Regions from separate parts of the Paenibacillus sp. FSL K6-4396 genome, predicted to be linked through region 3. Evidence: riboswitches for the same ligand, from Rfam matches in the RefSeq annotation. Region 3 holds a riboswitch; each other region holds the start of a gene.

What was found. A riboswitch is a leader RNA that binds a small molecule or an ion and turns the genes downstream of it on or off. The one in region 3 is predicted to bind thiamine pyrophosphate.
Region 1: it holds a riboswitch for thiamine pyrophosphate, as region 3 does, so the genes downstream of both, tenA (thiaminase II) here and thiC (phosphomethylpyrimidine synthase ThiC) in region 3, are expected to answer to the same signal.
Region 2: it holds a riboswitch for thiamine pyrophosphate, as region 3 does, so the genes downstream of both, MHB85_RS17660 (thiamine phosphate synthase) here and thiC (phosphomethylpyrimidine synthase ThiC) in region 3, are expected to answer to the same signal.
Region 4: it holds a riboswitch for thiamine pyrophosphate, as region 3 does, so the genes downstream of both, MHB85_RS02300 (ABC transporter substrate-binding protein) here and thiC (phosphomethylpyrimidine synthase ThiC) in region 3, are expected to answer to the same signal.

Annotation. Positions count from the first base shown of each region.
Region 1 covers NZ_JBBOCR010000001.1:3,692,198-3,695,387, forward strand. The annotation lists gene MHB85_RS15965 (endo-1,4-beta-xylanase) at 1-900, shown strand, start outside; TPP riboswitch at 1,108-1,205, shown strand; gene tenA (thiaminase II) at 1,318-1,980, shown strand; gene MHB85_RS15975 (CD3324 family protein) at 2,313-2,579, shown strand; gene MHB85_RS15980 (nucleotidyltransferase domain-containing protein) at 2,736-3,190, shown strand, end outside.
Region 2 covers NZ_JBBOCR010000001.1:4,083,842-4,087,031, reverse strand. The annotation lists gene MHB85_RS17665 (ABC-F family ATP-binding cassette domain-containing protein) at 1-1,030, shown strand, start outside; TPP riboswitch at 1,106-1,215, shown strand; gene MHB85_RS17660 (thiamine phosphate synthase) at 1,408-2,103, shown strand; gene thiO (glycine oxidase ThiO) at 2,121-3,190, shown strand, end outside.
Region 3 covers NZ_JBBOCR010000001.1:713,506-716,695, reverse strand. The annotation lists gene thiC (phosphomethylpyrimidine synthase ThiC) at 1-1,517, opposite strand, end outside; TPP riboswitch at 1,940-2,053, opposite strand; gene MHB85_RS03355 (IclR family transcriptional regulator) at 2,202-2,945, opposite strand.
Region 4 covers NZ_JBBOCR010000001.1:477,320-480,509, reverse strand. The annotation lists gene MHB85_RS02305 (phospholipase D-like domain-containing protein) at 1-989, opposite strand, end outside; TPP riboswitch at 1,535-1,647, shown strand; gene MHB85_RS02300 (ABC transporter substrate-binding protein) at 1,855-2,895, shown strand; gene MHB85_RS02295 (MTH1187 family thiamine-binding protein) at 3,120-3,190, shown strand, end outside.

The DNA.
Region 1 (3,190 bases), 3.0 Mb from region 3:
TTTGTTGATCTCAATAATGGCAAGACCACCTCATATGAAGCAGATGACCGACACGTAATCATTAAGCGGTCGGGTAAAGCTGAGGGCACGGAGCAACGTTCATATCGTGTACGTGAGACAAAAGCCGGATATCAGGTTGAATTGTCCATTCCATGGGGTGGTATCCAAGTCGGATCAGAATATGAAGCCGGCTTGGATATCCGTGTGACTGATGGCGGTGCAAGTGGGACACAACCTTATAATCCACTGTACTGGAATGATCGAACACAATCACAGGAGCAAGATACAAGCAAATACGGCGTGATTCAACTTGCTCCTATGCCCAAATCAGCACAAGCTGTGCAAGGGATTGTTCAGATTGATGGGAAGAAAGACGCCCTATGGAATAAGGCTGTACCATTTGAAGTAAAACGGTTGAACCAGAGCGAAGGTGCAGAGGCAGTGGCTCGCGCAATGTGGTCAGGTGAGTATCTATACCTGCTGATCGACGTCACTGATCCAAACATCATTACAGACAGCATTAACCCATGGGATCAGGATTCGGTTGAGATTTTCCTGGACGAGAATCACCAGCGCACACCGTATTTTCAATATGATGATGCCCAGTTCAGAATCAGTGCAGACAATGTGGGAACCTTTGCAGGGGGGGCCTCACCCGGACGCCTTGTAAGTGCTGTGAAGAAAACAAATCAAGGATATCTCGTAGAAGCCAGAATCCAATTACATTCACTGACACCCAAAGCAGGAAATGTTCTCGGTTTCGAGCTTCAAATTAATGACAACCAGGGCGGAGGTAAGCAGAACGTAGCCAAGTGGAATGATATGACCAATGAGAGCTGGAGAAACACTTCCCAGTACGGAATAATCACTTTTGTTGGAAAGAACAAACTCGGGCATTAAACCATCGGCAGTAATCGCAAGAATAGAAACCATCATAACAGTGGCTAAAACTCAACCATTGTTGTGATGGTTTTCATCGTTTACATAAGTCACCGAAGGGTGATAAGGGGCGATACAATCTGCCTTGACTATATTTAACAGCCCTTGATATACTAAATGGATGTTATTTTCTCTTTTATGGGGATAAGAAAGTTATCAACTACATACAACCGTTTGCGAGGGAGCCTTAACCGGCTGAGAGGGTGTTAAACCGACCTTACCTGATTTGGATAATGCCAACGTAGGGATGCAACGATGAAACGCTGACTTGGGTAGCTCATGCGAACCCCCTTGTTTTAGTGTATTTGTCTGCGAAACATCCATAGGATGTTTCGTTTTTTTGTTTTTAAATACGTACATTATGAATTGGAGGAACATATGTTGACTATTTCAGAGAGACTGTATCAGGCAGCACAGCCCGTGTGGAAGGAATGTCTCGAGCATCCCTTTGTTAAAGGAATCGGAGATGGTTCCTTACCGGTCGAACAATTTCGTTATTATTTGCTGCAAGACTACTTGTACCTGTATGATTATGCCCGTGTATTTGCACTAGGTATCGTCAAGTCGCACGATCCCAAATTGATGCAGTTTTTTAGTAAAAACGTAGATAACATCTTGAATGGCGAAATGAAAATTCATCGTTCTTATATGGAGCGATTAGGAATTACAGAGGATCATGTTTTTCAGGTAAAACCTGCACTGAAAAATGCAGCTTACACTAACTATATGCTCTCTGTTTCCCATGCGGGTGGCATAGCAGAAGTACTTGTATCCATTCTGGCCTGCTCATGGAGTTATGCAGAGATTGGTCAAGTCCTTGCTCAAAAACCAGGTGCAGCTGAGCATCCTTTTTACGGAGAGTGGATCACAGGATATGCTTCCTCTGAATACAACAACAGCAATCAATCCCTTGTGACGTTAACGGATAAACTATTAGAAGGCTGTAGCGAGGGAACGTACCAACGGATGGAGGATATTTTCGTGATGTGCAGTCGTTTTGAGCTTGATTTTTGGGAGATGTCATGGGGGCTGGAGCCTTGAGTTCAATGTTAGTTAATTCAATTAGAGAGCAGCTAATCAAGATGAGTACAGCGAATAATCAGAACGTGTCAGCCCAAAAAGAGATGATTAAACATTTCAACAACAAGCCCTGATATAATAAGCAAATAGCAACTATCTATTTTCTATGGAGGTGAGGCTATTGAAAACAATCGGGGTAGGGTTCTTACATGCACGGCTCTATGCAAAGCCAGTGAAGGATATGGCAATGCTTTGCATAGAGCCCGGGAATAATCACATTGCCAACGACGAATCGTAATATTCTACTAACTGGCTTTGCACCTTATTGATCTATTAAATAAGGAGTGAGGCCCATGAAATATTCAAAAGCCGAGTCTATTTTTCCGGAAGAATTGTTACGGATCATTCAAGAATACGTTCAAGGGGAATTGGTTTATATCCCAAAACCCAAAGAGGCGCACCTAAAATGGGGCGAGAAAACAGAGAGCAAGAGTAGGGTCTCTGCTCGAAACGCTGAGATTAAATCCTTATTCTGCAATGGAGTCAGGATAGAGGAGTTGGCGGGTCGGTATTTCTTGTCCTGCGAAAGCATAAAGAAAATAGTCTATACAAAGAACTAATGAAATCCGCTAACTCGTCATTTCGACGGTTTAGCGGATTTTGTGCAAAGATGACTTAAATCAACTTATACATAGTAACCGCACCTCTAAATCGATAGACTCAAGTTAAGGTTGTTGTGATGAAGGACGGCCGGATCATACAAAGAGGTGTAACGAATGAACGAAATCATAAAGAAGAAGCTGCTGGACAAAAATGAACTGCTCATTAACATGGTGATTGAACGCGTAAAAAGAGATTTTCTAGAGGATATCGCCATTATTGGGCTTACTGGTTCATTTAGCACCGGTGACTTTCACGAGAAGAGCGATCTTGATTTAGTTATCATAAATAATACAGAAAAGGGATGGGAAATATCCGATTGCTTCATCTTGGATGACGTTGGATATGATATCTATTGCACGCCATGGGATTCAAGAATACAAGAGCAATCCACCTTGGAGAGTTCCAACGTATCCAGCCTAACCGACCTAAAAATACTCTACTATGCAACGCCTGAGGATTTGGAAAAATTGAACGACTTCCGGCAAAAAGCTCTTGATGCACTTGCGAATCCGATAGGAGAAGCGTGTCTTAATCGGGCAAATAAATGGATCGATCTGGCTAAGCAAGC
Region 2 (3,190 bases), 3.4 Mb from region 3:
CAAGCTTTTGCTCGAGAAACCTACAGCGCTTTTGCTGGATGAGCCGACCAACTATCTGGATGTAGAACACATTGAATGGTTGTCACGTTACCTGAAGGACTACCCGCACGCGTTCCTCTTAATCTCCCATGACACGGAATTCATGAATGAAGTCGTAAATGTCATTTATCATTTGGAATTTGCCAAATTAACGAGATATGCAGCGAACTATAACAAGTTCCTCGAGATGGCTGATATGAATAAAGCCCAGCATATTGATGCATACGAGAAGCAGCAAGAGTACATCAAGAAACAGGAAGATTTCATTCAGCGGAACAAGGCACGTGCTTCAACTTCAGGTCGAGCGAAGAGCCGGGAGAAACAGCTGGACAGAATTGAACGTATTGATCGTCCGGATGAAGCAGCTAAACCAACGTTCAAATTCAAGGATGCCCGCGCGAGCAGCAAAACGGTCTTTGAGGGCATTGATTTTGAAATTGGATATACGTATCCTTTGCTGCCCAAAATGACGATGACAATTGAACGTGGTGAGAAAATTGCCATCGTAGGTTGTAATGGTGTGGGTAAATCGACACTGCTGAAAACAATTCTGGGTAAAATATCTCCACTCAGTGGAAAGACCTTTTTGGGAGATTATCTCGAAACGGCCTATTTTGAGCAGGAAGTTCGTGCTGGAAATATCACGCCTATCGAGGACGTCTGGAATGAGTTTTCACATTTGACCCAGAATGAGGTCCGGGGTCATCTCGCTCGCTGTGGGTTGAAAAATGAGCACATTACCCGTCCGCTTAACATGCTGAGTGGTGGAGAACAAGCCAAGGTTCGTTTATGCAAACTTTTGATGCGTGAAAGCAACTGGATTTTATTCGATGAGCCGACAAACCATCTCGATGTCACAGCCAAAGCGGAGTTGCAGCGTGCTTTGCAAGAATTCAAGGGAACGGTGTTACTTGTATCTCATGAACCTGATTTCTACGAGGGTTGGGTTACCAAAACATGGAATGTCGAAGAATGGTCTGAGAAAAACTAGAAGATTCAAGACCATGTTTAACAGAAATGACGGTGACAAAAAAATCCGTCTATGGTAACATAGGCTACAACTTCATATGAACACTAGGGGGGCCGCACGATGCGGCTGAGATGGAAGAATGCGATTCCGGACCCTTTGCACCTGATCTGGATCATACCAGCGTAGGGAAGTGGCGAGCGCGTTTCAGTGAATGACGTGAGCAACGGCAATTCGAAAGGATTTCAACCGTCTGCTTAACGAATTGAAACATGCAGTTGCGTGTATAACGTTAAGGCTATAAGGTCTATAGCTTTATTACACGAAATGAACTGTATGCTTCAGTCAGTCATCTGGTCCTATAATTAACACGCAGCCACTCCCCTACGGGAGTGGCTTTTTTGTGTTTTCATAGCATTCACGCCTGGAAGGAGATGAACAGTACGGTAATTTCTCATGAACGTGTACACGGATCATTTGAACTGCATGTTGTATCTACGGGTGTAGGGAATCAAGCATCTTTTGTAAAAGCTGCAAAGGACGTTTGGCCATGGGTGGACTACATCCATATACGAGAGAAACAACTCTCATGGCAACAAAAGATCGGTTGGGCTGAAAGTCTGCGTGGTGTTGGCGTTCCATCTTGTCGCATCGTTATCAATGGTTCAGAACTGCCACCACAGAATGACATCTATGGCGGTGTACATTGGGGGCAAGAGGCTATACGTAACTACAACCCTGCTGTTATAAGCAATGTCCAGCGAATTCGTCTGGGTGTATCTGTTCATTCAATCGATGAGGCAAAAATCGCTGAAGAACGGGGAGCCGATTACCTTTTCTTCGGGCATGTCTACTCAACCAACAGTAAGCCTGATCTTGAACCAAGAGGATTATATGCTCTGGCTGAAGTGTGCTCTGGTGTCTCCATTCCTGTCATGGGGATTGGGGGCATCAAACCGGGAAACATTCACGCTATTCGCTCTGCAGGCGCACAGGGAGTTGCTGTGATCTCGAATGTATGGGCGAGCGTTTCCCCGGATCGGGCGGCTGCATTATTAAGGCAGGGTATCGTTGCTACAGAAGGTCTGAGCCGCTGAATCAAGGAGATGAGAGGATGAAAAAGATCATTACTGATAGACCGGATAAGATTCATGCAGAAACGATTATTGTAGGCGGAGGCGTTGTTGGATGTGCCATCGCATATGAGCTTGCTTCCCGTGGACAGGATGTGCTGTTGCTGGAGCGTTCGGCGATTGCAGGAGGCACTTCTTGCGCGGCGGCTGGAATGCTGGCGGCAGATAGTGAGGATTTTGCTCATCCTTTGATGGCTAAGCTCGCCAGGCAGAGTAGACAGTTACTTATCGAACAACAGGTGCTAATGGCTACACTCAGTGAGGTAGAGACTGGCCTGCAACGCCAGGGATTCCTAACTCCTTTTCGTTCATACAGTGAATTAAGTAGGTATAAGGACAATCGGAAGTCTGCGTTGTCTGCTTCTACTGATGAGGTATGGTGGGATCGTTCCGTTGTGCAACAGGAGGCATCATGGCTCAACAGAGATACGTATGGAGCCTATTACAGACCTTACGAGAGTGAAATTCTCCCAATCCATCTAACGAAGGCATACGCCGAATCCGCTCAAGCATTGGGAGCACGGGTTATGGAGGACATACAGGATATACGTGTGCAAGCAAACGAACACGGCGTGCAGGGGATCACCACATCGATCGGTGAGATGAAATGCAAACATGTCATTATAGCGGCTGGATTACAGAGTGAAGAGTTGATGAGACATGTAAATCTGAGCTTGCCTGTGTGGTCGGTGAAAGGTGAAATAGCCGCCGTTCAGTTCTCAGATGAACATGCAGGGTACAGACCTGACAGAACGGTGTATGCAGAGGATATCTATATTGTTCCCAAAGCCAATGGCGAAGTTTGGCTTGGGGCAACCAGTCTGCCAGGCAGAACGGATTTGAACGTTTCTGTACAGGGTGTTCAAAAGCTGCTAACAGCGGCTACCCACTGGGTGCCTGGGATGAAGGAAGCACAATTTATACGAGCGTGGGCAGGCGTAAGACCGGCAACTCCAGATGGATTGCCTTATATAGGTTCTTGCAAGAGTATACCCGGGCTGTTCGCCGCCTTTGGGCATTACCGCAACGGTATCTTGCTTAGTGCGATAAC
Region 3 (3,190 bases):
GCGTCATCGCGGCGTTGAGCACGTGGATGGCCTTTCGCCAGATCGGCGGCATGAGCTGCGATCTTGTAGGCAATAACCCCTTCGCGCACATCATCCTTGTTGGGCAGGCCCAAATGTTCTTTTGGCGTAACATAACAGAGCATCGACGTGCCAAACCAGCCAATCATGGCTGCCCCAATGGCAGACGTGATGTGATCATATCCTGGCGCAATGTCAGTTGTTAGCGGCCCAAGTGTGTAGAACGGTGCTTCTTTACATATCTCCATCTGCAAGTCCACATTCTCTTTGATCTTGTGCATCGGCACATGACCCGGGCCTTCGATCATCACCTGCACATCATGCTTCCATGCGATCTGCGTCAGTTCCCCGAGCGTAGCCAGTTCTGCCATCTGAGCTTCGTCATTGGCATCGTAGATACTGCCTGGACGAAGTCCATCTCCCAGCGAAAACGCCACATCATACCTTTTCATAATCTCGCAGATTTCTTCAAAATGAGTGTACAAAAAATTCTCCTGATGATGCGCCAGACACCATGCTGCCATAATGGACCCGCCCCGGGACACAATGCCTGTCATCCGTTTGGCCGTCATCGGGATATAACGCAGCAGTACACCTGCATGAATCGTAAAGTAGTCCACGCCTTGCTCTGCCTGCTCTATGAGTGTGTCACGGTACAACTCCCAGGTCAGCGCCTCCGCTTCGCCATTCACCTTCTCCAGCGCTTGATACAGCGGTACCGTACCAATCGGCACAGGAGAATTACGAATGATCCATTCCCGGGTCGTATGAATGTTTTTGCCTGTGGACAGATCCATCACGGTATCCGATCCCCAGCGTACTGCCCAAGTCATCTTCTCCACCTCTTCCTCGATGGAAGAGGATACGGCAGAGTTCCCTATGTTGGCATTGATCTTCACGTGAAAATGACGACCGATCAACATCGGCTCACTCTCCGGGTGATTGATGTTGGATGGCAGAATGGCCCGTCCACTCGCCAGCTCCTGACGTACAAATTCCGGTTCCACGCCCTCACGAATGGCGGCGAATTCCATCTCTGCCGTAATGACTCCCTGTCTCGCGTAGTGCATCTGGGTCACACAGCGTCCTGGCTGTGCCCGCAGCGGTTTGCCACGTAATCCGGGGTACTCTTCGGCGCCGGCTCTCTTCCCTCCGGGCTTCAGTCCGTTATCCTCCGGTTTAACCGTACGGCCCCGATAAGCTTCAACATCGCCGCGCTCTGTGATCCAACGGGTGCGCAGGGCTGGCAGACCTGCACGGATATCCGCATGAAATGCGGGATCGGTCATGGGGCCGCTCGTATCGTAGACACGCAGCGGTTCGTTATGCTCCACCCCTTGGGGAGTATTCGTGTCATGAAGGGCTATCTCACGCTCCGGTACAGCAATGTCCGACCGTGAGCCCTGAATGTAGACTTTGCGGCTGCCCGGAAAGGGCTGAACCCGTCCGGCCGCTCCTGTTTCTTTTTCCACCTGCTGACCGTTATGTTCCTGTTCCATCGCTTGTTGTCCCGTTTGATTTCCTGTACTCATGTTCGATTGTCTCCTCCTCAGTGTTCATCGCTTGTTTGGTTGGTATCGTCATTAGCTCGCTTACGTACCTGTCCCAAATCATACAGAGCGCAGAGAAGAAAGAGCGATCATACACCAGACCAGAGGGAGACATTATTCATGTACAGTTAACAACAGAACGGAGGTTACCACAGATCATGGATCTATGGTGACTTCTCTCTCATCATCCAAGCCCACTTTCGCAGGTTATTGAAAAAGAAGTCGATGGAGTACGTGCTATATCGCCCGTTCACTGTATATAAAAAAGCCGGTCCCCGAAGGAACCGACTTTTATGTCCATCACCAATAATGCACCTTCATGCGGCTCCTAAACGGAGCCCTACAAGGGTCACATCATGTGGTGGTTGTGGTCATATCGCCGATTACTTCCCTACGCTGGTATGATCCAGATCAGGTGCAAAGGGTCCGGAATCTCATGCGATTCCGTCTCAGTCCGGACAGTTCGGACTCCCCCAGTAACGTTAACAAGTTGCGGCACACACATGCCGCCGTTCATATTCAATGAAGCTGACCCCGATGGGCCGTCCATTACAGAGTAGCGCAACCGGAACACAAAAACAACCTTTATATTCCAGAACACCAACTCAATTTGGAAAAAAACTTACATCAGCATCAGGATAACATGAGCCCCATCTGCGTAGCAGCATCCTTCAACACAGGTGCGTATTCATGCAATGTCTCCTGCGAAAGTCGGCTGACAGGCCCTGAGACCGAGAGAGCAGCTGCAATATTGCCTCGGCGATCCATAATCGGTACAGATACCGCGGCAGCTCCCGGCTCACGCTCCTCATAACTCGTCGCATATCCGTTATCCCGGATATCTCCCATTTGCGCCAAATACACCGCGGGATCAATAAACACCGGCCATTCCGGCCCGTTCATCAGTTCTTCACGATCCTCGTCCGTGGCAAACGCCATCAAAACTTTGCTGGAAGCGCCCACAGACAGCGGGAGTCTAACACCCACTGGAGCGACTCGGCGGATCGCCTGATCACTTTGCACAGCTTGAATCCGTATCCTTTCACTCCCATCACGCAAGTACAGACTTACCGTCTCCCCCAATCGATCTCTCAGTCGCTCCATCGCAGGCAGCAGCAGAATAGCGGGATCATCACTGCGGGACATATGAGCTGACAGCTCCCAGATTCGGATGCCAAGTCGGTACTTCTCTGTTGCTGCATCGCGGATCACGAACCCTCGATCCTCCAGCGTAGCCATCAAACGGTGCACTGTACTTTTGTGCAGGCCAATCTGGCTGGCAATTTCGGTGAGTCCCAGATCACTGCGTGTGGTAAAACATAATAATATATCCAGCGCCCGTTCCACAGCCCGGACGGTTAACTTGCGATCTTCCATGGCATAATGCCCTCCTCATGTTTCATCACATGAAACTTGGTTACATAAATTATATGAGAAACGGTCTCATCTGTAAACCAAAAAGAGCCAAAATTAAAATAGGCCAACGTGTAAATTTTTCCTTTTTATAAGACTTAATCCCCTGTAATTTACACACTAAGGTAATGTTACCCATATATCTTAAGAACTATATAACAATTGCGTAACAAATGCCCTCAATCAATTGACTTTGACTATATTGGAAC
Region 4 (3,190 bases), 240 kb from region 3:
TATTCATATATGGCCAGACTGGTATCAAGCAACCGTTTTTTAGAGCTTAAGTATCCCGCGAAAGCCAAAGGGTTAGGGGTCTGTTGGATTGAATTCGTCAGCATGACCCATTCTGTTTCTGGATTCATCGACAGATGTACGGCTTTCTCCATTTTCTTGGTAGGAATGGCATATGGCGTCTGAAGGTACACTTTCGACTTTGCTTGATTGGCGAAATGAACAAATGTTCTCCACATGATCGGGTCTTTATACAGCCTTTTAATTGGATTGTGAATGAAAGCAACGTGGTCGGAATGAAGCGCTCCTCGAACCCATTCCTTTGGCAACACTTTAACAAAAGGATCGTTCTGAGCCTGAGCTTTTTGATATAACTCAGCTAGTTGAGAAAGCTCTTTTAGCCCCTTTGCATGATGCTGACGTTTTGCATGTTTTTCTGGTTTGGTGAATGGATGGTTCCATAACTGATCTATATATTGTTTCATTTCAACAACCGTGCTGTTCGTATTATCGTTTGTATTGTAAACAAGGACATCCCGATCGAATACATAGTCTTTTGGGGGTTGCGATGCCATGTATTTATCACCAATATTTTGGCCGCCAATAATGCCATATGTGTTGTCGACAAGAAGGATCTTGTCATGCATACGGTTATGCCATGTCCATGGCATAAATAGGTGGAGTGGTTCATAATATCTTAATTCCACATTGGGGTGAGCTGCAATGGCATCTGGAATATTACGCAACTCTCCGCGCATGCTGTGAAAAATCCCGTCTAAAATGATTCGAACATGAACACCCCGATCAGCTGCATCGAATAACGCAGCAAAAAAGAGTTGAGATGTTTTTCCTTTTTGGATGGAGTAATACGCCAGGTCGATGCTTGTTTTCGCCTCTCGAATGGTCTGGATTCTCACCTGACCCGATTGAAAGCCGTCCTCCAGGAGCATTACGCGATCTGTTGTACTTCCTTCTGTTAACGTTTTTTGCATATCCGTATTTTCAATAGTCGATGGAGACGGAACCAAAAATAAAAGGTAAGCCGTGAAAAAAACGTAGACACTATAGGACAAAATAATTGCGATTATGGTTTTAAGGATCATTCAGTACTCCCCCACTTGTATGTAAAAGTATTTATTTGTATAGCAGTACTATCTCCTTTTGTATCTAAATTATGTTGTTTAAATGAATCAAGCTGCTCCGCTCAAGGCCAAACGCTCAAAAGCTGATCACTGAAATAGGGAAAGCAACCCTTATGCGACGAGATATCAAACATCGGATTTGATCTAAGTATTTGTTGGAAGCCCTCCAGATCTTCAGCACTTAGGCTATGACCCACTATCCGGTGCTTTTACACTCAGCCAGATTTCCTTATATGATTCGCAACGATAATTATTGAAAATAACACATCTAAACAGGCTGATATACATCTGTATAACGGCCTGTTTGATAAGTTCATATCTGTCCCCATCCAGTTCCTGACTGGACACGTTCCACCCGCTGGCCTATAATTACACCTAGTAATGCCCGTAACTTCATAGTTTCCCAGGGGAGTCGGAATTGGCCGGCTGAGAGTGTATCCCACCAAGATACTAACCCTTAGACCTGATCTGGATCATGCCAGCGTAGGAATCGGAGTATATCGAAATGGCACAGCCCTCTGGCTGAACGCCACCTCTCTAACGCCTGCACGCGTCCCGGATCACGGGACGCTTTTTTTGTTTTATTTATCGAAACAAAAATAAGTCATCCAGATCCAACTGGTATAAATCTGTCGATTTATGCAAGATGATTGGATATGAAGCCAAGGAGTACCCCGTGCCAATCGGCCGGACATACCGAAGGAGAGAATCACAGATGAAATGGCGTAAAACAATGGGACTGTTGCTCTTATGTGTACTACTGGTGACTGTGGCCGCATGTGGCGGTAAAGAAGCTGCCCCGGCAGAACAGAACGGCAACACGAATACGGAGAGCAGCAACGAAGGTGACAACGCAGCCCTCAAGGATATTAAAGTCGTACTCGACTGGACACCAAATACGAATCATACCGGCTTATATGCAGCTGTAGATCAAGGTTTTTATAAGGCCGAAGGCTTGAATGTGGAGATTGTCCAGCCAGGTGCCGGCGGCGCAGATACGATGGTTGCCTCGAATGAAGTGCCTTTTGGCGTAAGTTATCAGGAAAGTGTAACTCAAGCCCGTACACAAGGTGTTCCACTCGTCTCCATCGCAGCAGTTATTCAGCATAATACATCCGGGTTCGCTGCTCCGGCGGATCGGAATATCAAGTCACCGAAAGATTTTGAAGGGAAAACCTATGGCGGTTGGGGTTCGCCTGTGGAAGAAGCCGTGATGCAATCCATTATGGAAGGCGACGGAGCCGATGTATCGAAAGTGAAAAACATTAATATGGGTGATGCCGACTTTTTCACCGCAGTAAAACGGGACATTGATTTTGCATGGATTTTCTACGCCTGGACGGGTATTGAAGCCGAACTGCGCGGGGAACCCATCGACATGTTGTATGTGAAGGATTATTCAGATGCATTGGATTACTACACGCCTGTCCTCGTAACAAACGAGCAGACGATTCAGAACGACCCTGAGTTGGTGAAAGCATTCCTGAAAGCCACTTCAGAAGGATATCAATACGCAATTGATCATCCCGAAGACGCAGCGAATATTCTGATCAAGGCCGTCCCGGATCTGGATAAGGACTTGGTACTTGCAAGCCAGAAATGGCTTAGTCCAAAGTACACGGATGACGCCCCGCGCTGGGGAGAACAGAAACAGGAAGTGTGGCAGAACTACACCGACTGGATGTTTAGCAAAAAACTGCTGGATGAACAGGTCGACGTGAGCAAAGCATATACGAACGCGTTTTTACCCCAATAAAATATCTCATATAAAACGAACTTAATATTTACACGAGGACGGAGAGGACAGAAATAACGTGAAAAAGCGAAGCGGTCGCCTTTATCACCGGATTTTCCCTTTAGAGAAAGGGAATCAAAAAAATCTGGGGATAACAGCGATTGGAAGGTTATTCTGTCATCGAAGTGGCAAGTGTAACCGTCATTAGTTCATTTTATATATCACGAAAGGAGCCGTGATCTCTCATGGCAAGCACATTACTGAGCATTCAGGTTATCCCAAAAACGCCAAATGGCGAGAACTCTTATCCTTATGT